DNA from 3 places in the Paenibacillus cucumis (ex Kampfer et al. 2016) genome. Region 3 is predicted to be linked to each of the others. Evidence: predicted binding sites of a transcription regulator. Region 3 holds the regulator's gene; each other region holds the start of a gene.
What was found. Region 3 encodes Rex, which represses fermentation and respiration genes when NADH is low (regulators of the CRP and FNR family bind a similar motif). Its sites were predicted from a motif close to TTGTGAAATATTTCACAA; they were not measured.
Positions count from the first base shown of each region.

Region 1: the regulator Rex is predicted to act here: its motif matches at 7,131-7,148, upstream of nadA (quinolinate synthase NadA).
Region 2: the regulator Rex is predicted to act here: its motif matches at 1,601-1,618, upstream of H7T88_RS02290 (cytochrome ubiquinol oxidase subunit I).

Region 1 is NZ_JACLIC010000022.1:40,089-50,261, forward strand. Features, by position in the region: gene spoIIE (stage II sporulation protein E) at 1-935, shown strand, start outside; gene H7T88_RS13230 (VWA domain-containing protein) at 1,020-1,772, shown strand; gene H7T88_RS13235 (protein kinase domain-containing protein) at 1,756-2,703, shown strand; gene tilS (tRNA lysidine(34) synthetase TilS) at 2,747-4,186, shown strand; gene hpt (hypoxanthine phosphoribosyltransferase) at 4,239-4,778, shown strand; gene ftsH (ATP-dependent zinc metalloprotease FtsH) at 4,879-6,921, shown strand; gene nadA (quinolinate synthase NadA) at 7,219-8,157, shown strand; gene nadB (L-aspartate oxidase) at 8,193-9,830, shown strand; gene nadC (carboxylating nicotinate-nucleotide diphosphorylase) at 9,827-10,173, shown strand, end outside.
Region 2 is NZ_JACLIC010000005.1:5,293-15,465, forward strand. Features, by position in the region: gene cydB (cytochrome d ubiquinol oxidase subunit II) at 1-75, opposite strand, end outside; gene H7T88_RS02290 (cytochrome ubiquinol oxidase subunit I) at 62-1,477, opposite strand; gene H7T88_RS02295 (hypothetical protein) at 1,850-3,181, shown strand; gene H7T88_RS02300 (glycosyltransferase) at 3,181-4,107, shown strand; gene H7T88_RS28590 (glycosyltransferase family 4 protein) at 4,109-5,548, shown strand; gene H7T88_RS02310 (class I SAM-dependent methyltransferase) at 5,545-6,225, shown strand; gene H7T88_RS02315 (tetratricopeptide repeat-containing glycosyltransferase) at 6,768-8,756, opposite strand; gene H7T88_RS02320 (tetratricopeptide repeat-containing glycosyltransferase family 2 protein) at 8,835-10,173, opposite strand, start outside.
Region 3 is NZ_JACLIC010000014.1:65,465-75,637, reverse strand. Features, by position in the region: gene H7T88_RS09220 (acetate/propionate family kinase) at 1-1,134, opposite strand, end outside; gene H7T88_RS09215 (3-hydroxyacyl-CoA dehydrogenase family protein) at 1,131-2,003, opposite strand; gene H7T88_RS09210 (AAA family ATPase) at 2,137-3,639, opposite strand; gene H7T88_RS09205 (hypothetical protein) at 3,632-4,159, opposite strand; gene H7T88_RS09200 (hypothetical protein) at 4,493-5,023, opposite strand; gene H7T88_RS09195 (amidohydrolase) at 5,068-6,375, opposite strand; gene H7T88_RS09190 (redox-sensing transcriptional repressor Rex) at 6,359-7,015, opposite strand; gene dinG (ATP-dependent DNA helicase DinG, 3'-5' exoribonuclease type) at 7,234-10,095, opposite strand.

The DNA.
Region 1 (10,173 bases), on a different contig from region 3:
GACTATCTATTCATTCTATAGAAATTATTAATCTGGAAGCTGGCAATGTGGAGATTGAGATTGTACATGCATATACGAGAGGATTCGATGAATGCCGTAAAATGATCGCTCCGCTGATCTCTAACGTGCTGGACGAGCATATTGCTGTGTTGCATGAGACCATGACTGATCCCCGTCAGGGACTGGCAACCGTAACCTTCGGTTCAGCGAAGACATTCGAGATCACGACAGGTGTAGCTGCCGCCGCTAAAGGAGGCGATGTGATGTCGGGAGACAGCTTCAGCACTGTGGAACTTGGCAACGGTACGTTTGCAGTGGCACTTAGTGACGGGATGGGCAACGGGGAACGGGCTCGTATGGAGAGCAGTGCTGCATTAAATATTTTGGAGCAACTGCTTCAATCGGGCATGGACGAGAAATTAGCAATCAAATCTGTCAATTCTGTGCTGATGCTGCGTTCTCCAGAGGAGATGTATGCCACCGTAGATATGGCATTGATCGATGAATATACGGCAGAGACAACGTTTATGAAAATCGGTTCGACCCCAAGCTTTATTAAACGTGGGCAGGAGGTTATTCAAGTTTCAGCGAGCAATCTACCGATTGGGATCATTAAAGATATTGAGGTCGATTTGGTCACCCTTCAGTTACAGCCGGGTGATATCTTGATCATGATGACGGACGGCATCTATGATGCTCCAGGATATGCAGTCAATAAAGAGCTATGGATGAAACGACTTATTCAGGAGATTCATACGGATGATCCGCAGGAACTCGCAGATTGCTTGCTTGAGAGTGTTATTCGCTATCAGCAGCAAGAGATTTTGGATGACATGACCGTCGTGGTTGGCAAAGTTGAACATTATCGCCCGGAGTGGGCCACCTTACGTGTGCCTGGTATTAATCGTATGGAGCGTCCTCGCACCGTAAGTTAAACCTATGCGAATCCGTTTGAACTCTCTTCAATCTGGCAATGCTAGTCATAGAGTTGGAGAGTACGAAAAACGGAGGGATATCGGATGAAACAAATCTTATTGATCACTGACGGTTGTTCCAATGTGGGGGTAAGCCCGGTACTGGCAGCGGCTGAGGCACGGGAAGAGGGGATTACAGTCAATGTCGTAGGTGTAATTGATTATGGCACGATTGGCGAGCTGGGTAGTCGGGAGATTGAGGATATTGCGAGAGCTGGCGGAGGCATCAGTCAGACTGTAGGCACAAGACAGCTTGCCCATACGATGCAGATGATGACAAGAAAAACAGTGGTTCAGACCATTCAACAGGCGGTTAATAGAGAGTTAACACAAATTTTGGGAGAGAAGGGGACCAAGACAGTAACGGATCTGGAACCATCCCAGCGCTCGCAGGTTGTGGAAGTGATTGACAATCTGACGGAAAATGCCGCCCTGCAGGTCACACTTCTGATTGACGTCAGTGCTAGTATGAAACCGAAGCTGGCAGCAGTAGAAGAAGGGATTCGGGATTTGATGTTAAGCCTGCAGGCACGAGTAGGCAAAAGTCGGTTATCTGTATTTCATTTCCCAGGCCGCCACAGCGGAGAGGATGCAGTAATGGATATCGACTGGACCGATGATCCCGGGCGTGTTCGTTCTTTGTTCGGACGGTTGCAGACAAAGGGGGCAACGCCGACAGGCCCTGCAATTCAGAAGGTGATTGATTTTTACCGTTATGGTACACTGGAGGAACAGCAGGAAATAGAAGGGAACTATCGCATTGAAAGAGAAGGGATGCTCGGTGACAACGTTGTCTGATGCCTCTTTCCCGCCAGGAACCGTCATTACGGGGAAATGGAACCGAAGTCGGTATACGATTCGAAAGTTGCTGGGCAGAGGCGCCAATGGGGTTGTTTTCCTCGTCCAGCGTGGAGAGAATGGCAGACATTATGCGCTCAAAATGGGATTTGACCCGGTTGATTTGCAATCGGAGATCAATGTACTCAAATCATTTCAATTACAGCGTAATCATGAAGCCCTTCGGCAGAGCGGCATTCCTTCCTATCTTAAAGATGTGGATGATTATGCCGTTCGTGGACGGGATATTCCTTTTTATGTGATGCGCTACGTTCGGGGTGAGGCTCTCCATCATTTCATTCGGCGTCAGGGAACAGACTGGACACTGCTGGTTGGATTACGATTGTTGCAGAGACTCGCTCAATTACATCAGGCAGGCTGGGTATTTGGCGATCTCAAACCTCAAAATGTACTCGTGTCGGATTACGGTCATGTCGAGCTGATTGATTATGGCGGGGTAACGTCCATTGGACGAAGTGTTAAACAGTTCACGGAATGGTATGACCGGGGATTTTGGAATGCAGGTAGCCGAACTGCGGATGCTACATATGATGTGTTTGCCTATGCGCTTTTGATGATTCACATTTTGGAAGCGGACGCGCTGAAGTCTTTGGCTGCAGATGGCCTCCCACAATTGCGGAATGTGAGTCAACTTGTGATGTTGGTGGAAAAAAGCGAACGGCTGGCCCCTTTTCGTGAATGGATTATAGTGGCCCTACGGGGACAATTCCAGAATGCAGACCATGCTGCAAAATCGTGGAAGGAATTAATGGCACGTCCTACACAGATGCGCCGGCGTTCCAGAAGCAGCACACCGCGATGGCTGAAAAATGCATTTGCTCTATCGGTAATTCTACTTATCGGTGTACTTATCTATGCACTACGTTTTTGATGTTGGGCGTGCATATACATAACGCAAGGAATGAGGAACAGGTATGGAAGCTTCACGCTGGGAGACACTGGTGGATAACGTACTGGATGCAGCGGAAGAGCATCAGTTATGGGTTCCCGGAGACCGGATTGTCATCGCTGTATCGGGCGGGCCGGATTCGGTAGCTTTTTTGCATATCATGCATGAGATCAGCAAGCGACATGTGCCGCTTGAATTGATCTGTGCCCATGTACATCATGGATTTCGGACGGAGTCGGATGAAGAGGCCCGTCAGATGATGGATGTGGCACGTCAGCTTGGCCTTGCATTTGAGTGGGTCAAAGCCGATATACCTTCCTATATGAAACAGACAGGTCAGGGTCCACAGGAGGCAGCGAGGAACCGGCGTTACGCCTTTTTGCATGAAGTGGCTGACAAATATGGGGCAGCAAGTATTGCCTTGGCACATCATGCCGATGATCAGGCCGAGACTGTTATGCTTCATTTGCTCCGAGGTAGCGGGCTTTCGGGGCTGGCAGGTATGAAGTTCAAACGTCGTGAAAAAAATGTGGAACTTATCCGTCCATGCCTTCGTATAAACAAGACAGACCTTGTAGAAGCTTGTATTACACAGGGTTTTACTTATTTTCATGATGAGAGTAATGATCAACGAAAATATCGGCGTAATGCGATTCGTCTGGATGTGCTTCCATTTTTGGGGCAATATAATGGACAACTCACGCCGTCACTGAATCGACTTGCCGAAATTGTGGGTGACGAAGACGATTTCATGGAGCAGAGTACTCATGACACATACAGGTGTCTAGTGCAGGTGAACGGCGGAAGGCAGACCTTTGAGGTGCCTTCCTTCTTGAAGTTACATGTCGCTTTACAACGAAGGTTGATTAAACTAATATTGAATTATCTGCCTTTGGACAGTGATTTTGTCGACTTTACCCGTATTGAAACTATTCGGCGCAAGGTCATGGAGACCGAGGTGACGACCTGGAGCCTGGATATAGGACAGACACTCGTATGTGCCCGGGAGTATGATCTGATTTCTTTTGGCGAACGGGCAAGTGCACAGGGTCAATCTTACGAGTATCGTCTTGCACAATGGAGCGGAACTTATGAGCTTTCACTCACCGAGATTAACCGATATATCCGGTTGATGCCGATGAGTCCCGAAAACTATCATGTACCGGAATCGGCTGATCAGGCCGCATTTGATGCGAATGGGCTTCAGATGCCGCTGGTTGTACGTTCACGGTTACCTGGAGATACCATGAAGGTAATGGGATTAAACGGGAGCAAAAAGGTGAAAAATATTTTCATCGACGAGAAGATTCCCCCATCTGTCAGACCACGCATTCCTGTGGTTTGTGATGGAGCAGGCAATGTCATCTGGTTACCGGGTGTTCGCCGGTCCGATATGGCTCCTGTCAGGGAGAGCACTTCCGCAATCCTGTACATGACTGTAGGCGATTCAGCGATTCAGGGGTAGTGGTTATGGTTCAGGTAAGGCTTTCATAGTATAACTTAGGAGGTTCGCACAGTTGCAGAACGACATTCAAGAAGTATTGATCAGTGAAGAAGAAATTCAGAGTAAGGTTAAGGAATTAGGCGCAACACTTAGTGCCGATTATGCTAACCGGAACCCTTTGGTCATTTGCGTGCTCAAAGGTGCGTTTATATTTATGGCTGATTTGGTTAAGAACATAACGGTACCGGTTGAGATGGATTTTATGGCCGTATCCAGTTATGGTGCATCTACCAAGTCATCCGGTGTTGTCAAAATCATCAAGGATCTCGATGTATCCGTTGAAGGACGTGAAGTTCTGATTGTCGAAGATATTATCGACAGCGGACTGACCCTCAGCTATTTGATTGAATTGTTGGAAAACCGCGGTGCTGAAACCGTACGTGTGGTGACATTGTTCGATAAACCATCCGGCCGTAAAGTGGAACTGGAAGCTCACTACACGGGCTTTGATATCCCTGATGCGTTCATCGTGGGGTACGGTCTGGATTATGCCGAGCAATACCGGAATCTTCCTTATATCGGGATTCTGAAACCAGAAATCTACACAAGCTGATATCTAGTAAGGCCGAAGCCTTGAGCTGTTCTTGGCTTCTATTGAGAAGCCATGTCGGGCTATGTTAAAATAATTAAAGTGTCTCGAGAGGAGGTAGGGGATGAATCGGTTCATCCGGAATTCTGGTTTTTATTTGATTCTTTTTTTAGTTGTGGTGGGTTTAGTTAGATTTATCACAGATGGAAACGATGTTATAGAAAACCCTAGATATGATCAGTTTCGTGCTGAGGTTAAAGCCAACAATATCGCCGAAGTGACTGTTCAATTCAATGGTCAGACATATCTCGTGACCGGCCGATACAAACAAGCACCTGATGGGGCCAAATCAGAAAATTTCTCAACGTATATTCCTCCTACGGATGAGGCAATTACCGAACTTGTAGCTGCAAGTGAAGCTAACAAATTTGAATATCATCAGGAACCAATGAAAGGTGACAGCATCTGGTTGACGTTGCTGACTTCCTTTATTCCTTTGATCATTATGTTCCTGCTGTTCTTCTTCCTGTTTAATCAGGCTCAAGGCGGCGGCGGTAAAGTAATGAACTTTGGTAAAAGCCGTGCTCGCCTCTACAATGAAGAGAAGAAGCGCGTTACATTTGAAGATGTGGCGGGTGCAGACGAGGAGAAACAAGAGCTTGTTGAAGTCGTAGACTTCCTCAAGGACCCTCGGAAGTTCGCAGCCGTTGGGGCACGTATTCCGAAGGGCGTATTGCTCGTAGGTCCTCCAGGTACAGGTAAGACATTGCTTGCTCGTGCTGTAGCCGGTGAAGCAGGTGTACCATTCTTCAGCATTTCCGGTTCCGATTTCGTTGAAATGTTTGTCGGTGTCGGTGCATCACGTGTACGTGACTTGTTCGAAAATGCAAAGAAAAATGCGCCTTGTATCATCTTTATTGACGAGATCGATGCAGTAGGACGTCAGCGTGGTGCTGGTCTGGGCGGAGGTCACGACGAGCGTGAACAGACCCTTAACCAATTGCTCGTTGAAATGGACGGATTCGGTGCAAACGAAGGTATTATCATCGTTGCCGCAACGAACCGTGCAGACATTCTGGACCCTGCGTTGTTGCGCCCAGGCCGTTTTGACCGTCAAATTACAGTGGATCGTCCAGACGTCAAGGGCCGTGAAGCTGTACTGAAAGTACACTCCCGTAATAAACCGCTCACGAAAGATGTGAAATTGGACATCATCGCGAAGCGTACAACAGGTTTCTCGGGTGCAGACCTGGAGAACTTGCTGAATGAAGCGGCATTGCTCGCAGCACGCCGTAACAGAAAAGATATTTCCATGCGTGAAGTGGATGAGGCGATTGACCGAGTCATCGTTGGTACGGAGAAGAAAAGCCGTGTCATCAGTGATCGGGAGAAACGCATTGTTGCTTATCACGAAGCAGGCCATACCATTGTAGGATACTTCCTGGAACATGCTGATATGGTACATAAAGTGACCATCATTCCGCGCGGACGTGCGGGTGGATATGTAATCATGTTGCCAAAAGAAGACCGTATGCTCGTTACCAAACAGGAGTTGCTGGATAAAGTAACCGGACTTCTCGGAGGTCGCGTGGCGGAAGAATTGTTTATCGGTGAGATCGGTACCGGTGCATACAGTGACTTCCAACAAGCGACAGGTATCGTTCGTAGCATGGTTATGGAATACGGTATGAGTGAGAAACTGGGTCCAATGCAATTCGGAAGTTCACAAGGACAGGTATTCCTTGGACGGGATATCGGTCATGAACAGAATTACTCGGATTCCATCGCATATGAGATCGACCAAGAGATGCAACGCTTTATTAACGACTGTTATGAGAAGTGTAAAGCTCTCCTTACCAAACATACAAGAGAGATGCATCTGATCGCTGAAACACTGCTTGAAGTGGAGACACTGGAAATGGATCAGATCAAGCAATTGATTGAAACAGGTTCCTTGACACCAAAAGCAGAAGGCGATAACTCAGGAGAAGGTACGCCAAATGAAGGCGGCGAGCCAATCATTGATAACATCGGTGATGTTCGCGTTCGCATTCAAGGCAAAGATGAAACATCTGAGCCACCAGCTGGAGATATTCCAAACGAAGCTCCTGACCTGGATAAGGGCAGCAATGATCCGAATGATGGTGGCTCAAAGCCAACATCTTAATATGTAACATGTCTGGTCATGTGACCGGAATGAAAAGAGAGCCCTTGTGGCTCTCTTTTTTTTGTAGGATTTATTCAAGATCAGAAGAAACAGATAATCAAGAGCTATATGGCGAACCGGATAGCATAAGGGGGAAAAGGCAGTATATCCTGCCTTTTTTCATTTATTGACAGAGTCGTGAACGTTGTGTACATTAGTTGTTAAACCGCTTGTGATTCGTTTCACCAGCGAACATAACGACATAGGTTAGTCCATGAAACAGCGCTTGACGCTGTCCCGATAAGGAGAGGATCACAGGTGGAAGCTCTGGCTTTAGAGCGCAAGGCTGAGATGAATCGTGAGCTGCGTGAGCGGCTGATGGAACTCAAGAAGGAACGTAATGCTATTATTCTTGCTCATTATTATCAACGTGATGAAGTACAGGAAGTCGCAGATTTCCGCGGAGACTCTTTCCTGCTGGCCCAGAAGGCAGCGCAAACAGATGCGGATGTTATTGTATTCTGTGGTGTTCATTTTATGGGTGAAAGCGCTAAAATTCTGGCTCCGGGCAAAACCGTTTTGATCCCTGATGAACGTGCCGGGTGCCCAATGGCAGACATGGTGAACGTGGACGGATTACGTAAGCTGAAGGCACAACACCCGAACGCCAAGGTAGTCACCTACATTAATTCCTCGGCTGAGATCAAAGCAGAAACAGATATTTGCTGTACATCAGCAAACGCTGTTCGTGTAATCCAGTCTGTGGATTCCGAAGAAATCATCTGGGTACCGGACAAAAACCTGGGGCATTATGTACAGCAGCACACAGACAAGAAGATGATCATCTGGGAAGGTTACTGCAATACACACGATATGCTCACGGTAAAAGATGTTGTTGAGATGAAGGCTAAATATCCGAATGCTGAGTTTGTGGTGCACCCCGAGTGTCGCCCTGAAGTTGTAGAAATGGGGGATTTTGTAGGCAGCACAACAGCCATTTTGGAATATTGCAAGAAATCCTCCACTAAGGAATTCATTGTCGGCACGGAGGATGGCACAGGATATCAGCTTCGCCTCGACAGTCCGGATAAACAGTTCCATTTTGCGACCAAGTTCCTGGTATGTCCGAACATGAAGGTGAACAACCTGAAGAAGCTGGTCAAATGCCTGGAGACGATGAAGCCTCAGATCTATGTCCCACCGGCTGTTGCTGATAAAGCCAGAGAATCACTAGAGCGCATGTTACTGGTGAAGTAACATGCGTTACTCTTGCTCCGAGACAGGTGAATAAGATGATACCGCAATATATATATGATTTTGACCTCTCTGCGCTGCCAATGGTGGAGACCGATGTACTGGTGATCGGTTCAGGCATTGCTGGTTTGTTTACCGCAATTAAGGCTAGCGAACAGCATCGTGTTCTGATGATTACGAAGAAGTCTTTACTTGAGAGTAACACCAGATATGCGCAGGGCGGGATTGCGGCTGTTATTGCTGAAGATGATTCTCCTGCGTACCACTTGCAAGATACTCTTGTTGCCGGAGCCGGTTTGTGTCGATCCGAGGCAGTTGAAGTATTGGTTAATGAGGGCCCGGACGGTGTCAGAGAACTGATCCGTCTGGGAACATTGTTCGATCTGGAGAACGGCGAGTTGGCGTTGACGCAGGAAGGTGCGCACAGCCACCGCCGTATTTTACATGCCAATGGGGATGCGACTGGATATGAGATCGTAAGGGCACTCGCTGTTGAGGTTCACGAGCATCCAGGCATTGACGTTTGGGATGAGCACTTTGTGGTGGATTTGATTACGGATCGAGGAGAATGTATCGGTGCTCTGATTCTGAAAGAAGACGGCTCAAAGGTGTTTGTCAAAGCAAAAGCAACAGTGCTCTGCTCAGGCGGTGCGGGACAGCTGTATCGTTATACGACGAATCCGGATGTAGCTACAGCTGATGGGGTAGCTATGGCATACCGTGCGGGGGCTATAGTTCGTGATATGGAATTCATCCAGTTTCACCCGACATCCTTATGTTACCCGGGAGCACCCCGCTTCCTGGTATCTGAAGCGGTACGCGGGGAAGGTGCTTGCCTCCGCAACGTGAAGGGTGAACGATTCATGGAGAAATATCATGCCCAGCTTGAACTGGCACCCCGTGATATTGTAGCTAGAGCGATTGTCAGCGAGATGGAACTGACGAATAGTACCTTTGTTTACCTCGACATTACCCATGAGCAGCCGGAGATGGTGAAGCATCGTTTTCCTACCATTTATGAAACTTGTATGCGTTACGGTCTCGACATGACTACAGATTGGATTCCGGTTGCACCTGCCGCGCATTATATGATGGGCGGAGTAAAGACGGACTTGAGTGGTGAGAGCAGTATCCCCCGTTTATTTGCCTGTGGCGAGGTATCCTCTACCGGCGTGCACGGAGCTAATCGACTAGCGAGCAATTCCTTATCTGAAGCGATTGTATTTGGACGCAGAATCGTGGATCGTATCCATGCGTTGCCGGCCATCGAAGAACCACTTGGAAGAGATGTGAAATCTCAGAGCATGGAGAATCAGAATATTAGCCGTGCAAAAGAACAGCAACATTCCAAGCCGGTATCGGAAAGACGTTTACGTCTGCAAAAGATGATGGTTCGTCAAGTGGGACTGCGAAGAAACGGAAAGAACTTGCAACAGGCAATGGATAAATTGCAACAGGAGTTGTCTTTTTTTGATCAAAGACTTACCCAAAGAGAAGAACTGGAGTATGCGAACCTTCTGACTTGTGCGTGGCTTGTAACCAGCGGAGCGCTGCACCGTGAGGAGAGCCGAGGAGCACATTACCGTGAGGACTTCCCTGCACGAGACGATATAATATGGCAGAAGCATAGTCTGCAGCAGCGAGAACAAGCGATTGTGGAGGAATGGATGTCATGATACTGAACGGATATAATGAGGAACTAATTGAGACGATCAAAGGCTGGCTGCGCGAGGATGTAGGTGCAGGGGATGTCACAACGAATGTGACCATTCCAGCAGGTAGTGAATCCAAGGCTGTGATTCATGCCAAAGATCATGGAGTCATAGTGGGCATGACGATTGCTGAGCTTGTTTTTCAAGTCGTAGATCCAGAGCTCCGTTATACGGCAAAGGTAAAAGACGGTGATACAGTCACTCCTGGCACCATATTGGCTGAAGTTGAAGGGAGTACACATTCGCTCCTGACTGGGGAACGGCTCGCACTTAATCTGTTACAGCGTATGTCCGGTGTTGCTACCCG
Region 2 (10,173 bases), on a different contig from region 3:
GTCGAATCCTTCGAGAAAGAAAAAACCGATAAACAATACGGCGATCAGTACAAACCACAACTCACTTAGTAACAACGGAATACCCCCCATCTACGCCAAACGGATCAGCCGGCTCATCATGCTCGTCTGACTTATCGACGGCATATGGACCTGCTTTGATTTTGCGTACAAACAGATACACCATCACGATGCCAAGAACCGTATACGCCGCAGTAAAGGCAATCGTGGAGAACAAAATCATTCCTGCGGAAACATTAGGTGACACACCTGCCTCGGTCGTCATATACCCGAACACCGTCCATGGCTGTCTTCCGACTTCAGTCATAATCCATCCTGCTGAATTCGCAATAAACGGCAGGGAGATCGCAAAGACCATCAGACGCATAAACCAGGGTTTCGCCACTTCCAGCTTCTTGCGCCAAGCCAGATATGTACCATACATCGCAAGCAGAATCATCAAGCCGCCTGCAGCAATCATGACACGGAAGCTCCAGAATGTGGTTCGCACTGGTGGAATGTAATCTCCGGGTCCATACGTTTGCTGGTACTCGGCATTCAGTTCTTTCATGCCTTTGACACTACCGGAAAATTTACTATAAGAGAGATAACTGAGTAATCCAGGGATTTTGATCTCACCGGAGTTCTCCTGTTTATCCGGGTCAATGGAAGCGATAACCGTCCACGGTGCCGGGTCTTCAGTTGTTGTCCAGGTTCCCTCACTTGCAGCCATCTTCATCGGCTGTGTTTCCACCAGATATTGAGCCTGGAAGTGCCCTGAGAAGGCCACGCCCAGCGAGGAGACAAGACCGATAATAACCGCGATGTTAAAGGATCTGCGGAATACTTCGACATCCTTCTTTTTCATTAACTTATAAGCACTAATGCCCGTCACGACAAAGGCTCCCGTCATTAACGCACCAAAAATCGTATGCGGGAATTCAACGAGAAACTGTCCATTTGTAATGAGTGCAAAGAAGTCATTCATCTCCGCCCGGCCATTATTGATGGCGAATCCAACGGGATGTTGCATAAACGAGTTCGCTGCCAGAATCCACACCGCTGACAGGAATGTGCCGACAAATACAAGCCAGATACAAGCCAGATGTACTTTTTTGGACAGTCGATCCCAGCCGAATATCCATAAACCGATAAATGTGGACTCCATAAAAAATGCCAGCAAAGCCTCGATCGCCAGCGGCGCACCGAAGACATCACCAACAAAGCGGGAATACTCCGACCAGTTCATACCGAACTGGAACTCTTGCAAAATACCGGTGACCACACCGACGGCAAAGTTAATCAGGAACAACTTGCCCCAGAACTTGGCCATCGTTTTGTAAATCTCTTTTCCCTTCGCAACATACAACGTCTCCATAATGGCTACCAACAGCACGAGGCCAATGGATAGCGGTACGAAGAAAAAGTGGAAAATCGTTGTAAGTGCATACTGGATACGCGATAACATAATCGGATCCATACCTTTACCCCTTCTTTCTGCTCGCTTTAGCAAGATACGTAAATGGCTTTGAAGCGGGCTTCTTCGCTGTCTGTCCTCCAAATACGTTGATGAACGTATTGTGCCAGATTACCTAATTTTCACATGTGATAATTATCACTAACTCGTCCCTCTTACGTAAAAAAAGTGACCTCGGTCACACAATAGATAAAATTAAGCCTATTTATCAGGCTTGTTCGTTGCCTGATTGGTCTTGACTGATGCACGTATTCATGGAAGTTGTTCATGTTTGGAGACAAATGCCCATATGTTAGTGTCAGACGGAGATATTTGAAGTGCTACAGCGGCTTTTTACATACCAAAAATCCCTTATCAAAGTGTGGTGAGTTACAAATGAAACATGCTGAACCGTTAACAGATGCGGATCCAAAGCCAAAACAGAGGGAAGAAGAGGATATAAAACAGGCAACAATGGACCTGTCTGTGTCCACAGACCTTGCAGTTCAATATGTGATTTTCCCGCGAAAAGGAGGCTGGTTATCCTTCCCCTACCCGGACATCGTTGCTTTATTTGCAGCTCAAGAAGGCACGATCTTATATGTCAGTAGCCGTACGGCTGAGGAAGAAGAATTACCAAAATCCATTCAGGTGATCTCTCTTTCGGAAGCGGAGAACCGATTACAGGAACCACATACAGTTGCAATCGTCGCACACCCATACTGGCTTATAGCGGTAGCTTCACTACAACCTGAATTATGTATTGCACTATTGCCTGAACCCGTAGGAGATGAAGCTGCATCTCCACTCTGGGAGAGCAATATCTCCAGACTTGTCGGCATTGCCGATCTAGTGGCCACATCCTCGGAAACCCGGTATATGAAGCTGCTCTTTCAAGGTACCCGTGCCATCTGGCTAGGGGGAGAAGACACTTCACCAGCCGGTTACATCCATTATGACGGTACACGTATTCCACTGCGCGATTATGAGATATTTTTTATGCATGCACTTCAGCAGGTACTGACTGGTAAACCAGACCGCGTTACCACGCTTCAATGTCGTTTGCGAGCCGACTACTACAGACAGCTCCGAGCCAAAACAGGTGCTCATGAAACCATCTCGTTTCTTCTGTCCGCATATGAGTATTTACTGGAAGATTCACGTGCCGCCGCCTCACTCAAGGAAGCATTCACTCATGCTGTCATCAACGGAAGGCAGGATTGTGTGGTGTCTCATTACCGGTTCCTCTCCGCCATCTATGCGAGATCAGGTCAGATTGAAGAAGCTCTACAGGTGTTTGGCATCAGTGCAAATAACGAGCAGGAACGTCATCATTATGAGCAATTGTGCCGCTGGCTTGAAGCCGGAGAGGAACAGTTGGTTCGAGCGGAACTGCTGCGCATCAATGATGATTACGGCAGTGCTCTGCGCGTTCTGGATGAGCTTGGCGGGGAAACGGCAAGGCATTGGAAGTTCCGTATCTATCAGGAAACAGAGTGTGTGGAGGATGCGCTCGCGCTCGTTCATGCCAGTGATATTCAGGATGCGACCAGCCTTCTGCAATATCGACAACTATCCGGGACGGCACTGGCTCTTCGAGGGGAACGTCACGGTGCGGTAAGGCTGTTTCTGGAGACAGCTGTGGAGGATGAAGAGGCCTTAGCTCGGATTATGGAACTGGAGCTGCTCGATCAAGCCGTACAACAGTTGCTTGGGGAGGTGCCTTAATGATAGACCCGAAGAAGCGCAGAACCCCTGGAAGTAGGCCCGTTATGCATGATTCGCTTCAATCGTCTTCGAGTTCCGAAGCCCAAAGCCAAAACTTCTCAAGTCAAGTTCATCGCATCATTAACTCACGGATCGAAGAGGAAACGAATTCTTCCGCGAGCCGTGATGTAGAGGTAGACGCGTACGAACAAAACTCTCCCGTACGTCGGGTGCGCAAAAATAAAAACAACAAGCTGACTGCCATGCTTCAGGTACGTAATGAGCAAGGACGGTATCTGGAAGAAGTGTTGCAAAATCTGAGTGAATTCGTGGATGAAATCGTCATTGTGGATGATGCCAGTACAGATGGAACACCGGAAATATGCAGAGCTTTCCCAAAAGTAGTTCGTCTTGATGTGTTAGAGAAGCCACTGTTTGCCGAAGAATGGCGCCTTCGCAACACGTTATGGCAAGCTGCCGTCAGTACAGATCCAGACTGGCTTCTCTCGGTAGATGCCGATGAACTATATAGTGCTGAAGCCAAAAAGGCAATGCGCAAACTCATTGATCAGGACTACGCAGACTGGTTTGCCTTCCGATTCTACGATATGTGGGGTTGCCGAACACATTATCGGGAAGATGAGCTGTGGTCCATGCACAAACGTCACACTGCCTCCCTTGTCCGTTATATGCCGGGCTATCCTTACTTTTACCCGCAACAGAATCACCATGTTCCTCGTCTCCCCGCGTCCTGCACCGTGTTACCAGGGGTATGCACTGAACTGAAAGTTCAGCATCTCGGCTGGGCTGGAAGTTTGGAGGATCGGGTACGCAAATATTTACGTTACAAACGTATTGATCCGCATGGGGAATGGGGCAACCCAGCGCAGTATGAGTCCATTCTGGACCCTGAACCGCGCCTGCTCCCTTGGAAGGAGGAGTCGTAATATGGGTGTGGTCAGCATACTGACCCATAGTTTCACCGATGGTTACAACCGGGAGTTTGGCCGGGTATTTGGCGGCGGGCTGGAACGTTATATTCTCGATCTATGCAGTGTCATCCGCGGACTCGGACATATTCCCGAGGTACACCAGCTGTCCTATTTCGAAGCATTCCAGACCCGAACCGAACAGATCGACGTCTATGGTTACGATTACGACATGGAAAATGTACCGGAAGCTTTTGACCGGATGGCCGCAGCCGCTCGCGGTCCAATCATCTATGCCAGTTGCCTGTGGCAACCCATCACCTATAAACCTGGCAGTCTCGGAATATGCCATGGCATTAATTGGGATCGCCCCCGTCTGCCGCTTGAGACGAAACGCCAGGTTGCCGATCACATTCAGCTCGCGCTGGACGGACTGGTTCGCATCGTTTCGGTAGACTCTCATTTCCAGACTTTCTGCAGAGCAGCTTGTATGTATACCGTTTCAGAACAAATTGTGCTGATTCCCAACGCAGTGGACACCTCTTATTTCATCCCGGCTCCGCCAAGCAGGATGCTCACACCGCAACATGAAGAGGAATGGTTGACGGCATGGAAAAGAGACACTGCATTTCAGGATGAACATGAAGACATTCTTGTTAAGGGATACAGAGAGGATGCAGCAGATCATCATACAGCAGGCCTTAATGATTCAGATTTATATCGCAGTTCAGGGGAAAAAGCCAGAACGCAGAGTTTTAAGCCAGAGCAGGGTCAACTCCCCGGTGTAGGTGCTTTTTCTTTCGAAAATGAATTAGCCGAACCTCCCTCTCATCAAGGTTACGATCATATGAACAACGCTGTACCTGTGCCCGCTCTTCGTCCAATCCGTATTCTGTATCCACGTCGCATCAGTAGCGAGCGGGGGATCATCCCTATGATGCTTGCCGCGGATAAGCTGCTCGGGGCATTTCCGGATGTAGAGGTTGAATTCGCCGGAGAACTGGTCGAAGGCAGTACGGTGGGCAGAGCCTTTCGCTATTGGCAGCGTACACATCCGCATATGGACCGTATCCACCAGCATACGTACGATTTCAAAGATATTCGTGAAGCTTATCATCAGGCAGATATCGTTGTCATTCCTACCCTATTCTCGGAGGGAACCTCCTACGCATGCTTGGAAGCGATGAGCTGTGGTCTTCCGGTGATCGCTTCCAATGTCGGCGGACTCAATGATCTGATTCAGGATGGGTTCAACGGATTGCTCGTGCCTCCGGGTGAGCAGGCACTGACTGCTGCGCTCATCAGGCTTGTTCAAGATCGCACCGAGCGGGAGCGACTGGGTATCTATGCCCGCGAAACTGCACTGTCTTATGATCTGTCCATATGGCGTAGCCGGTGGAGCAGGGTACTGGAATCTTTTTTGGCTGATACAGGAGTGAAGGAGGCGATTCAAACATGATGGACACACCCGACACCACGGCAATGATGGAATCAAGGTACATCCGGCAAAGCGATCCGAAAACAGATACGCTCGTTTTCCCGCTTCATCCCGCATGGTGGAGCCGTCCTTATGAGTATGAGTGGGCGCGGCAGTTTGCACGTTCAAGCGACGTGGTACTGGATGCAGCCTGCGGCATTTCACACCCGTTCAAATTTTGGCTCACGGAGCATTGTCGTGAAGTTCACGCGTGTGATTGGGATGAACGCATCCTGTCGGATGAGGCGATTCGTCTAGATATTGCGGCTGATTTTGGCGAACAGGCGGCTCTCCATCTGCCCGAGCATTACCTTACTCGGCTTCACCGCGCTCAGGCCAATCTGGCTCAGCTTCCGTATCGTCCCGAGCAGTTTGACCGCGTATTCTGCATCTCTGTTCTGGAACATCTCGACACGGGCACGATGCTGCGGGCTTTTCGCGAATTCGCTCGGGTGTTGAAGCCACGCGGACAGTTAATCGCCACTTTTGATGTGCCCGAGATGCGACCGGATTTACTGGAGACGATCATGGCTGTCACAGGGCTGACGATTGAAGATAAGTTAACCGTGGAAGAGCCTGCGGACGCCATCTCCTCGGAGATGTATGGCGCACCGATCCGCTGTTTCAGGGCTGTGATATGCAAGACGGGAAAGGGATAGTGACGTTAGTGAGGCACAACATTTTAATGCACCTATCTTTACACACGTTATACAGTACTTCATCTGATCTATATAATTTGAACTAAAGATTTTACATAGTCCACTCCGATGACAGAAGAACCTGGAGAGTAGCGGTTATCCCCAGATTTTTTGGATTCCCTTTTCCAAAGGGAAAAATCCGGTGATAAAGGCGAAGCGTATGCTTCCGATGCTAGCTTTCTTTCAGAAAGCTTTTAGCTCCGCTTTTCCAGGTTTTTTCTGTCTTCTCGTTATTGTGTAAAAGAATAGTTCAACTTATATAGCATCTAAATAAGCACTCTCATAGAGGCTTTTGATAAGAAAACGATCGGGTATCCAAACGTAATATGAGGAAACGGTAGTGTTACGGATTGCATAACGAATTGCATAGTTATATGTTTATCCGTCTGAAACAGCAGGCCAAACTTGTGGTAAATGCAGTGTGTGCCGGGATACCCCGGCTTTTTTGCTGTGCTGTGAAGTCGGGGCATCCCGGAGACATCCGGCGCTATGGGTACGCCGGATTACAGGTATACCAGCAGCATGTTGCACTGCTGCTGGAAGGCTGGGGCATGGGCTGCGCCAGAGGCCGTCAGGCGCAGCAGGGTCTGTAGGCCCGGCGGCGGGGTCTTCGCCGGGCGGCCTTGGGCGGCAGCATGCTGTGCCGTGATCCGGGCCGCGTAATCGGCCCAATCACGCGCCAGGCTCTGCCGCCCGGCTCGCAGCGCGAGCGTGCCCGCCAGGAGCGCATGCGCTGCGAGCGCCGGGGCGGGCACTTCGTCCGCGCAGGGCTGCTGCGCACCGCTAGGCGTGCCGCATAGCGCGAGCAGCCCTGCGCGGACGTGAGCGGGCGCGCGCAGCAGCCCGCAGCGGGCCGCAGGCGGGAGCGCTGCAAGCAGCGCCAGCGCGCCGGCTGGCGGAAGGGCCTGCAGCAGGCGCAGCCATGCGGGCCAGGCGCCCACGGCGGCGAGCGCTTGCGCGGGTAGCGCCATGCTGCTCGCGTAAGCGCCGCACGTTGCTGCGCCCTCGCCCTGCAGCAGCGCCTCGGCCGCACGCGCCACCTCCGGCACGGCTACATGCTGGCGCGTCGCCGCCGCACGCCTGGGCACGCCGCGCTCACGCTGCTTATAGCCCAGCGCCCACAGTGCCAGCACAGCCTCTGGCCCATGCTGCGCATGCACTGCCCACGGCCGGAGTGCCGCCCTCGCGGCTGCGTCCTCACCGATCTGGGCCAGCGCCAGCCCAGCGGCAAGCGGCTTCGCGCGCTGCGCCGGGACCAGTGCCCCCGCATGGCGCAGCAACCATTCCGGCCGATGCGCAGCCAGCGCGACAGAGACCAGTGCTTGCCATGCCGCTGGCGGCAAGCTCACCCCCTCGGCTACGCTAGCAATGGCCTGCGGCCGTCCCGTGGCTGCCCCAAGCAGCAACATTCGCTGCCATGCCGCCCCGTTGCCGGGCTGTATGCCCAGCGCTTCCGTATAGGACGCTTCCGCTTCTGCCCAGCGGCCATTCTGTTCATGTGCCATGCCTTCCAACGTTAGGCTGCGGTAGCTTCCGGCACCGGACACCGAGGTATATCTCCCTGCTGTCGATGCGGCGGATTTCGCCTGCTTTAACCATTCTAATGCACGATCTGCACGGTTCTGATCCAGTTCCAACACAGCGGCAAGTTCAAGCAGGTCCGGGAAATCATCATATACCGTTACCCAGTTCTCCACCACAGAGAGCGCCAGCTCAATCTGCCCCAACTCTCTCCACGTATATGCTGTTTTTAGTACCACATCCGAATGATATCCACACGTCGGATCAAGCTTTGCCAGCAGCGGCAGCAGTAATCGAATTGCTTCATCATACTTCGCTTGCTGAAACCACTCTGCAGCCAGCGCATAGAGCAGTTCCTGCTGATCTGGTGTCTGTTGCAGAGCCAGCCGAATCAATCTCATGTTACGCACATCTTTTCGTTTAGTAGCAATCACTTTATCCAAATAACCGTAATGAACAACCTCGATGTCCGAATGACGAATCCCTTGCGGCATCAACGCAAGAATAGAAGAAGCGACTTCCTCATGGATTCTCCCATGAAAAGCAATTCGGGGGTCATTTCGAAATAAACGGCACACCTCGTCCGTTACACGTTCTTCGCCTGAGTTACCCAGCAGACTCGTCACCTTAACCCAATACCCCCAGCTCTCTTCACTCCCCGCTTCGAGCCATTCCATTAGCTCTGACTTTGTCCATAACGTATGCATCCACATTTCATCGGCATCCAGTACCAGAATCCATGTAAAACTTGCGGCAGCAAGTGAAAGATTACGCGCCTGGCTAAAGTCTCCGTTCCACTCTGCACTAATGATGGTTGCATCATATCGCTGAGCAATAGCTACGGAATCATCCGCTGAACCTGTATCCACGATAATGATCTCGTCTATGATTTCACGTACAGAAGCCAGACAACGTTCCAGAAACTCGCTTTCATCCCTCACGATCATACATAAGCTAATACCTTCCTTCACCCGTACCCTGCCCTCCTTCCGTCAAAACCCTCCCTGCATATCCTTCGCCTTCCATGTATTGTCCGCCGCTCTTCCGACTCAGCCCTCGAATCCGTCTGCTCCAGGCAACTCCAGCCGAATATGCTGAATGACAGGCCAGTATGAAAGACGCTGCCTTTTCCCAGGCTCCACCTGTTCCGTATCAGACGTCAGTTGCGCCAGATGGTGATCTGCGGCACGAATTAGTCCTTTAACTAGCCAGCTCGTTCCGCTAAGCGTATCCGAAGCTCCTGTAAAAGGTTCTCGAATCAACTTTTCGGCATCGATTATATCCCGTTCAACTTGTTCTCCCTGACTTCTCTCCTTCGCCAGTCTTTTTTCAGTTGCATCATGCACCTCATCCAGCAGTTGCCTCCCCCGTTGAATCAATCCATGCAGTGCCTGCCATCTTCCAGACTGAACACACCCTTCCAGCATCAGCCCGAGAGCTTGCCATCCGTCGTACAACTCTGCATGATCTGCGTCCGCCACACCCTCAAGTGTAGCTGCATTCTCCATGTTCGATCTGTTCCCCATCTCTACTGCGACCTTTCCCCATCCTGTAGACCCTGACTCTTCCTCAGATGCACTCTCCCTGCCCTCGCCTACCTGTGAGCCGTTCATCAGCCAACGGGTGAAGGCATCCTGGAATTTCATTTCCTGCCTCTCTTTCCCACTCAGCCATTGCAAGCGTTCAAGCCAACGGGCAGCCATAGGTGCAAATGAGCCCTTTTTTCGCTTCACCGTTTCGAGTTTCAAACGCGCGCTACTCCAGTCCCCTCGCTGTACATGCAGAACAGCTTCAGCTATAGAACGTTTCTCCCGTTGCTCGCCGGAAGAAGCAGATGGTAACTCCCCGAGCAGTTCAAGCGCCGCATCGTAACAATGGCACTGTTCCAGAATACCTAGTACTTTAGATAAAGCTTCCTCCGAGCTCATGGCAAAACGCGACTCCATCACCGCTGGAATTTGCCCCTCCTGCCCGGATACCCGCATGATTCGAAATAGGCGATACAGTGGCGGTACCAAGCTGGATTTTGCCCGCACCGTTTCCACATAAGCATCGACCGCTCCCTCAAGATCGGCCTTTCCTTCCAGCAAGCGGCCCAGCGTGTACCATGTCTGGTATGTGCCCATGCCTTCCTCTGTGTGAAAAATCGCTGGCGGTGGCCCCTGCTGAACGGCTTTACGAAGCCACATCTCAGCAGCATCCGTATCCCCCACAGCATCCGCACATATCGCCCGATGATGCATCAGGTCTGTGTATTCTGGAAAAAGTTCCAGCGCCGCGTCCATAAGTTCCAGCGCCTCCTGCCAGCGCTCTAAATGCTCCAGACAGCGGACTTCGTATTTCAATAGCAGATGAGCATAACTGGTCACTGCAGCATCATCAATCATC
Region 3 (10,173 bases):
AACGTCCACTTTTGAATTTTCAGTTGTAATGCGGCGTGGCTCGCCGGAACGGATTGCATTTAATGCTTCATCTAGTTCAACTCCGAGGTATGTCAATTGCTCACATACTTTCTGACGAAGAACAACGGAGTTTTCACCCACACCTGCTGTAAATACGATCACGTCTACACCGTTCATCGCTGCAGCATAAGAACCGATGTATTTACGCAAACGATATTCATACATTTCAAAAGCCAGCGTCGAATTCGGCTCGCCTTTTTCCATGCCTTCTGTAATTTCACGCATATCACTGCTGATCCCGGAAATCGCCAGAAGTCCACTGTGTTTGTTCAACATGGAGCTAACTTCGCTTACGCTAAGTTCTTCCTTGTTCATAACATAAGGAACAATCGCTGGATCAAGGTCACCACTACGCGTTCCCATCATCAGACCTTCAAGTGGAGTCATACCCATCGATGTATCCACGGATACGCCGCCTTTAACAGCAGTTACACTACCACCGTTACCTACGTGACAAGTGATGATTTTCAAGTCTTCCACCGGACGACCGAGATACTCGGCTGCCGCTTTGCTTACGTAATCATGGGAGGTACCATGGGCGCCGTAACGACGTACTTTGTATTTTTTGTAAAGTACACGTGGAATAGCATATAGATAAGCATGTTCAGGCATCGTTTGGTGGAACGCTGTATCAAACACCATTACCTGAGGCACACCTGGCATATTCAATTCCGCCGCACGGATACCCATCATTGCTGCCGGGTTATGAAGCGGAGCTAAGTCAAACAAACGACGGATTTCGGTTTTTGCAGCGTCGTCTACCAGTGAAGATTCTTTAAACGCTTCACCGCCGTGTACTACACGGTGACCTACAGCCTGAATTTCACTAACAGAAGCAACCACGCCGTGTTCCTTGTGTGTCAACAAATCAATGACTTTACGAATCGCAGTCGTATGTTCCAGAATCTCACTAACTTCCGTAACTTCCTCACGGCCAGTCGGTTTATGTGTCAGAATGGAAGAATCCATCCCGATCCGCTCTACCAGACCTTTTGCAAGTACCGATTCATCTTCCATGTTGTACAATTGATATTTGAGCGAGGAACTCCCCGCGTTAATTACGAGTATATTCACAGACGGTCACCATCCTTGTCGTACTTGAAGAATCCTTCTCCTGTTTTCACGCCCAGATGACCTGCACGCACCATTTTTTTCAGGACAATCGAAGGACGATATTTCAGTTCTCCGAATTCACGGAACATTCTTTCGAGAGCTGCCTCAACGGAATCCAGTCCGAAACGGTCAGCCATTTCAAGCGGTCCATGTTGGAAATTATAACCGATACGCATTGCATCATCGATGTCCTCAGCAGAAGCTACACCTTCTTGCAGGACATGAAGCGCTTCGTTGATCAGCAAGCAGATCAGACGGGAGGTTACAAATCCAGGGGATTCATAGATCATAACGCCTTTTTTGTCTACGACTTCTTCAACAAAGCGGCGAGTTTCTTCGAATGTTGTATCGGATGTTTTCAGACCACGAATAATCTCAACAAGATCAACCCGGGATACCGGGTGAATAAAGTGCATACCAATAACACGCTCCGGGTACTTGGTCGAGCTTGCAAGCTCGGTCAAACTCAGCGTGGACGTGTTACTTGCCAAAATCACATTGCTTGGACATACCTGATCCAATTGATTAAAGACTGCTTTTTTAGCTTCCAGATCTTCCGAGATCGTTTCAATAACCATATCGCAAGAGCCTAGTTCAGCCAAGTGCGCTACTTTCGTAATACGGGAGAGAATCAATTTCTTCTCCGCTTTGGTAATCGCCCATTTCTCGAGCTGTTTATCCAAATTAGTTTCAATCATGTCATATGCATGATCAAGCTTCTTAGTCGTATGCTCCACTAGAAGCACATCAAGTCCTTTGGCTGCGAGCATCTGGGAAATTCCTTGCCCCATCGTACCGCCGCCGACAACTCCTATTTTTTTGAAAAACATGGTTCTGCTCCATCCTTTCGGTTCTCTATTTCTCTATTGTACCCTGTTCGCCGAAAATTACAAATTTCGACCCAACAACTAATAATATCTTAGCACGACTGAAATGTAAAAAAAAATAACCAGCATAAAGAAATTATGCTGGTAAACGTGCACTGTCACGAAATTGACAACGAAATTGTTCTCCTGACAAAACTTCCTCACGCATCAGAATGTCGAGTGAATTGTCGAAAATTGACCGTTGCTCTTCAAGCCGGCGTTTCGTCTGCTCCATCAGTTCCTGAAGAATAACTTTATTTTCTCTCATCAGTTCTTCGGTAGTGACCATATCCATATTTACAATCCCGAGTGACGTCAAACCGGAAGCCATCATCGTCTGTACAACATTCGTCGCTTGTTCAAAGTCATTGCGTGAACCTGTAGAACGACCACCATAGTACATTTCTTCGGCGGCTGCACCACCCAGTGCAATCATGATCTGCTCCTCCAGAAAACGTTTCGTATACAGAAACTGCTCCTGTTGCGGGTTATGACGCACGTACCCAAGTGCCTGTCCACGCGGACTAAGGGCTACCTGGCTTACGCTCCCTGGACGCACAAGCTCAGCCATAATGGCATGTCCGAGTTCATGAATGGCCACTCTCTTCTTTTCCTCAACGCTCGACTCACGATCGGTTTTCTCACCCATCATCACTTTGTCAATCGCAAGAGATAAATGACGCTGTTCGATGGTCATTAAGCCCTCACGCATCGCGTAGATCGCTGCTTCATTCATGACACTTTCGAGCTGTGCGCCTGAGAAACCGTAAGACTCTTCCGCTGTTTTTTCCAGGCTCACGCCTTGTGTAAGTGGTTTGTTCACTGCATGTAGCTCCAAGATGTGTTTTCTACCTTTTTTATCTGGTAAATCCACCTGAATATGACGGTCAAAGCGCCCTGGACGTGTCAGTGCACTATCGAGCATCTCTTTACGGTTGGTAGCTGCAATCAGCAATATTCTAGGCGTATCGGATGTGTAGATACCATCCATCTCCGTCAGCAATTGATTTAAGGTCTGATCATACTCACGTTGCTGTCCGCCTTCACGTTTACCACCGATCACATCAATCTCATCAATAAAAATGATCGCATTTTCCTTGTTTTCCTTCGCTGCCCGTGTTCTGGCATCCTTAAACAAATCCCGAATTCTGCTGGCACCTACACCGACATACATTTCAACAAACTCACTGCCTGATGCAGCTACGAATACCGAATCCGTGTAGTGAGCCGCGGCTTTAGCCATCAACGTTTTCCCTGTTCCCGGAGGACCAGTCAGCAAAATACCTTTCATTGGCCTTATCCCAAACTTCTGTATTTCTTCATGACGGATCAGAAAGTCAAGCGCCTCTCTTAATTCCTGCTTGGCACTGTCCTGACCTCCAATTTCTTCGAACGTCAGTTTTGAAGGTCCTTTTTTCTTCCGTTTACGCTCTTGTCCAGCACCTACCGTAATCCCGCCGCGCATCTGCATCATGAATAACAACCCACCAACCAACAATGCTGCGATCAGAATCGGAACAATATTTACACCGATAAAAGCAAGAAAAATGATAACAACGGGGACAATTCCTATGGCTGCTTCTTTTGTCCATTTAGGCATTAGGCCACACTCCTATCTGACCGGGTACACGCGGCAGTATAATAAACTTGCTGGCTTCTCCGTCTCGCAGACTTACATAAACATTGTTGTCATCCATCGCCGTATTGACTTGAATTCCTCCTGTAGCCATCTTGGACAACGTCGGAGTAATCTCGGCGTATTGTTTGTTCTCCATCGCTTGGGCTACGGTAAACATGGCATCTCCCCACCAGTTTTCAAGCGCCTCATTGGAGTGGTCTACGACATCCAGTTTGAGCGCTCGGGAGCCGATCAGGTTCTGTCCTTCTCTATGAATATATTGCACCAGTCTACCTAAATCTACATTTGGCTTTAAATCAAGTTTCATTTGTACATCATTGCGGTTAATAGTTAACTGAACGCTATTAACACCTTCGTACTGAGTAACCATCTTTTCAATCGGACTCTGTACGGCTACTTGACGGTATATGAACCAACCTCCAAACAACAGGACGGCAGAAACTACGGCGGTCAGAACAATAGGCAATACTTTCAGCTTCAAATGAATTACCCCTCCCAAAATGAGCCCGTCCTTAATCTACAGGCTTGTATATTTAGCTGTACATCATGTCTGCAACGTTTATTGCAGATTTATTTGCGTTGTTCGTTAACTCCAGTACATATCTGAGTATATCACATCGTATATACAATTTCGAAGGCGAAAATATGAATAAATTAATAATTTTAACTATTTCATTTGATGTTCAATGGTTGGAATGCCAAAAAACCGGTTCAGTCGGTATCCCGTCTGCCGGTTTTTTGGCTTATTGTTATGTGCAACTATCTATGAATTGACCGTTCTATTCATCATCATAGTAGAAGAAGAAGTATGAAGTTAGCTGTTCGGTAAAGTATATACCAGATCGACTTGTTCTCCGTTGCTAAATCGGTAAAAGCGATAATAGTTATGCGTATCATCGTTATAGTACACTTGCCACACATAGATATTGTTCACAACACCTGGCATGATCCGTTTGATCTCACCGCCTGGAACATCTGAGCTGAAACGGTTGCGAATCTGCGTTTCGGACATCCCGTTCTGCAATAACTCACTGTGCACACCTGCCGCGCCTTGTACAGGCTGATTATTATTATCAAACTTGACCCAGACCATAATGTCCTGATTATCTTTGTTTTTAGCTGTCATCGTCCAGTATATGTTGTCAGCGCCACTCTTTTCGCCCCACACGTACTTCCGCAGTTCATCAGGTGCTGTAATGCCCAGCTGGTTCTGTGCCGATTCAATCGCCAATGCTTCTTCCTGCCGCTGATCCTGCGTGACATAGACGTAATATCGCTGAAGCCCAATCAAGATCAGAACGAGAATGAGCAGCGATATCCATATCCACTTCTTTTTTTTCTTCAAGAGTTGAACTTCCTTTCCCTAAAAGTGCGCATTGAAGTTGCCTCTTAACGCGCAAGCAATTGATCAAAGGCCAACTGGGATTCCCGCAAAATGCGCTCTTCATCCAGTGTTAAACATTCACCATGTTTTACGACTTGTTTGCCATCTACCCATACATGTTCCACATCTTTCGCCGAAGCCGAGTAAATTGCATGTGAAATCAAATCCGTGTGTGGATAGAAGTGAGCCTGTTCAATGTTGAGTGCAATAAAATCAGCCTTTTTACCAACTTTCAAAACTCCAGTATCGTTCAGGAAGATGGACTTCGCACCGTAAGCTGTTCCAAGAAGCAACGCTTCCCCGGCAGGTACGGCGGTAGGATCACCGGATACTCCTTTATGAATTAAAGCTGCAAGTCTCATTTCCTCAAACATATCGAGATTGTTGTTGCTTGCCGGTCCGTCTGTTCCTAAAGATACAGTAACTCCTGCTTTCAACAAAGCGGGAACACGAGCTACACCCGATGCAAGCTTCAAATTACTACCCGGATTATGGGATACAGCGACATCATGACGTGCCAAGATCTCGATCTCTTCATCGTTGAGATGCACAGCATGCGCTACGAGTGAAGGACGTGAGAAAAAGCCATGCTTCTCCAAATGTGCCACTGGACGCATGCCATAATCTGATACATTCTGCTCCACTTCACGAAGCGTCTCTGACATGTGCGTATGGAGAGGCAGGTTTAGATCATGCGCAACTTGAACAAGCTTCTCTATGTAATCTGGAGGGCATGTGTAAGGCGCGTGCGGAGAGATTACGGTTGTGATGCGTCCATCCGCCTGTCCATTCCATTCACGCGCAAACGCAGCGGACTCTTCGAGCTTTCGCATCTGCTCTTCTTCGGAGCACAGTCCAATGACACCGCGAGCCAGCGCAGCTCTTGCTCCTGACTGTTCAACCACTTTTGCTACCTGATCCATGTGGTCATACATGTCCAGGAAAGCTGTTGTTCCGCCTTTTAACATCTCAAGCACCGAAAGGGATGCTCCCCAATACACGTCCTCAGAAGTCATTTTGGCTTCCATTGGCCACATTTTTTCTTGTAACCACACTTGCAATGCCAGGTCATCACCATGACCTCGAAGCAGAGACATTGCCGCATGACCATGCGTATTGATCAGACCCGGCAGGAAGAGCAGTCCTTTTCCATCCACTTTAGGCAGGTTCTCGTCACCATCCGGAAGCGTCTCACCAATATGCACAATCTTGTCATTTTCAACGACCATATACCCTTGAATCACAGTCCAATTGGCACCTTCATTTACAGCAAATTTACCATTTTGGATTACCCATTTATTCGTTGTTGTCATCAAGCTCATCTTCCTTCCCGTTCTCCAAATAATAAGCCAAACTGAGCAAATCCGTTGTAAAGTCCGCATGATGAATCCGCACATGTGAAGGCGTCTTTAGAATCGTCGGCGCAAAATTCAGAATCGCCTCAATACCCGATTCAATCAGTTGATCGGCAACATTCTGAGCTTCCGTGTCCGGCACCGTGATGATCCCGATACGGATGTTATCTTTCTGAACCGCTTCTGTAAGTTCTTCCATAGGTTTGACCGTCAGGCTATTAATATTACTGCCAATCTTAGGCCCAAACGCATCAAAAATAGCGACAATTTTCATATTGTCCTTCAAATAAGCATTATAATTCGATAAGGCATGTCCGAGATTACCGGCCCCTACCAGAGCCACATTAATTTGCTGATCAATTTTCAAAATGTGACGAATCTTCTCGATCAGGTAAGACACATCATACCCGATTCCTTTACGACCAAAATCACCGAAATAAGCTAAATCTTTACGGATTTGAGCTGGATTCAAATCCAGTCGCTGTCCTAGCTCCTGCGAGGAAACCGTTGTCACCTCACGCTGAACCAACTCGTTTAAATAACGCAAATATACAGGCAGACGCCGTACTACCGCTTCTGATATTTTATCCGATTTCATCCTTGCTCCCCCTTACCATCGCCACGATTAAATAAATATTGAAAAGATGAGCATTCTGTATACATGCAATATCCATGCATGATGTCCTCATACAGAATGCCCGAATTATTAGGAATATAAGTTCATTAAAGCGCTGCCCTGTTCGAACTTTGTGAAGTCTTCTTCAAAGTTTAACGCCATGGTGAAGTCCAATGCAATGTTATAGCTTTACATCGTAATTATTTTTGAGTTTCTGCAGGTCGATCTAACCATTCAGCAATACGGGGAACCATCTGTTCTGTCAGCATATGCTCCATCTTTGGTCCAGGTAGCGAATACAGGAAGTACTTGCCGTAATAAGCTTCAATTACACGCGTATCATACACAATGACGATTCCGCGATCTTTGCCTGTCCGAACAAGCCTGCCGAACCCCTGCTTGAAGCGAATGACTGCCTGTGGCACAGAAAGCTTCATAAATGGATTTTTCTTCTGCTCTTGTAACAGTTCACTCTTCGCTTCCAGAAGCGGATGGTTAGGCGGCTGGAAAGGCAGTCTCACAATCGCAAGACAGGTCAGCGCTTCACCCGGAATATCGACGCCCTCCCAGAAGCTACTCGTACCCAGCAGGACTGCTGCTTTGGCATCCTGGAAGCGTCGGGTCAACTTCGAACGATTCCCGCTGTCAACACCTTGCCCCAGTAGCGAGATGTCATTCCCGGACAAAGCCTCTTTCAGTGGTTCATAGACTTGTCGAAGCATTTTATAAGAGGTAAACAGCACCATCATACGTCCTTGAGTTGCAATCGCCGTCTCAGCAAGAGAGTGCACCAGCATCTGTACAAAGTGCGCGTCCCCTACGCTCCCCTTCAAACTCGGGAAATCCCGCGGGATTACTAACAAAGCTTGTTCCCGATAATTGAATGGGGAAGGTAGCATCGAGGTCAGAAGCCGATTATTGTCGGCAGCTTCCTGCAAACCCAGTTGCTCAATCATGAACTGGAATGACTTATCCACCGACAGCGTAGCCGATGTAAGCACAACGCTTTTCTTTTTATCGAAAAACATCTCTTTCAATTGCGCGCTAACATCCACCGGAACAGCGTATAGCTGGAGTGACTTGCTACGGAACTGTCCGCTGGCCTCCATCCAGTACACGGTCTTGGCATCATCCATACGCATGAAGAATCTTAAATTCTCCTTCATCGTCGTCAGATCTTTCAAGAGCCCGGTGATATCAGTGATCAGACTGTCGGACTGATAATCATCCTGATCTTCTTTTACTTCGAGCAACAGTTTGTCACCCTTACGAACCAAATCACCCAATGTCACATAGATCTGGTTCTCCAAATCCTGCAACTCCTGCCACTTGGCAGGCTTCTGAGACGCTTTAAGCCGCAGCGAGAACTGTCCGGTCTCCCCTGGAGAAGCATCACTCCGTTCAGGCAGAAGACCAAACAGAGCATCGCTCAGACGATCCCACATTTCCTTCACTTCAACGGCAAGGGGAAACATCTGATCCACCATTGAACCCCATTGTACACCGTTCTCGTGCCCTGACAACTGGGAGCGGAGCATTGGGAGCTGACCGTTACGACTATCTTTAAACAAACGGGTCAGTGTGTGTACGAGCGTAAAATACTTCATGTGAAGCCCAAGGTGTTTACCCGCTACATCTTCAAGATGGTGCGCCTCATCAATGACCAGACTTTCATAAGCTGGCAACAGCTGATGAGCAGCCTTCACGTCTGTAAACAGTTTGGAGTGATTGGTAATCACGATGTCAGAAAGTCCTGCCTCATGTTTCGCACGATGATAGAAGCACTTGCGGAACCACGGACAGGATCTACCGAGACAAGACTCGGACTCGCTCTGCACCGTTTCCCAGAAATCTCCTCCGCGTGCACTAAGGTTCAATTCTTCATCGTCACCCGTTTCGGTTTGTGTGAGCCACACAATCATCTGTGCTGCCGTGAAGTAGTCCTCTTTCGGCGTAGCAAATTCACGTTTGTTGATTTTGTGTTCGAATTTGCGTAGACAGAGATAATGGCCTCTCCCCTTGAACACGGAAGCTTTGAACGGAAAAGGAACTACCTGCGTCAGCATCGGAATATCTCGTTCGCGCAGTTGTTCTTGCAAGTTAATGGTGTGAGTGCTTACCATCACCTTCTGTTCTTGTTTTACACTTTCATAAATAGCAGGTAACAAATATCCCAAGGATTTCCCTGTTCCCGTTCCGGCTTCCAGCAAAAGATGTTTCTCTTCATCCAGTGCCTGCCGTACACTGCCAAACATCTGTGTCTGTGCTTCACGCTCTTCATAATGATCCAGTGTCTCTTTGAGGTTGGCGCGCACCTGATCCATAAACTGATCAAAGGTCACACCGTCCAGCGGATTCGCTTCTCTTTCATCCCGAGGAGCTCCAATTTCCGTCCAGTCACTAACGTTAAGCGCCAGCTGACGATAATAGGTATGCCCATCCAGGTCCTGAATCGGTTCTGCTTCCTTTTCTGCACGTAGTCCGTCGAAAAACCATCCCAGATCACTGTCTTCTGGTGCAAACAGGTCGCTTAGCCGCTGAATTGTAATTAACGGCAGCTCTCTTAGTTCATCGAGACATTTGAGCAAAACATGAGCTGTTGCCAGTGCATCACTGTCAGCCTGATGGGGCCGGTCATGTTCAAATCCAAATTCGGCTGATACATAACCAAGCTGGTATGAACCCAACGAAGGAAAAGTTATTTTCAAGAAATCAATCGTATCCAGAATACGACCTGTAAACGGTAAATATCCACATCGATCAAGTGCATTCTGTAAAAAATGAAAATCGAATGCTACGTTATGGCCCACCAGAACCACATCGTCAAGAAGCGGTACCATCTCCATCATCATCTCTTCAAGAGATGGAGCATCCGCGACATCTTCTTCTGTAATTCCGGTCAACCCAGTGATGAATGGCGGAATTGGAACACCCGGATTTACATAAGAACTATATATTTGAGTTATGCTGAAGTCATGGTCTATGATGGCAAGTCCGGCTTGTATGATCTCACCGTCGGACTGCGTGCCGGTTGTTTCGAAATCCAAAACGGCAAATTTCATTGCAATATACGATCCCTTCCATTCCAGTCTATGTTACAGCATAGCAAAAAAAAGGACATTTGAAAATTAACTGACAAA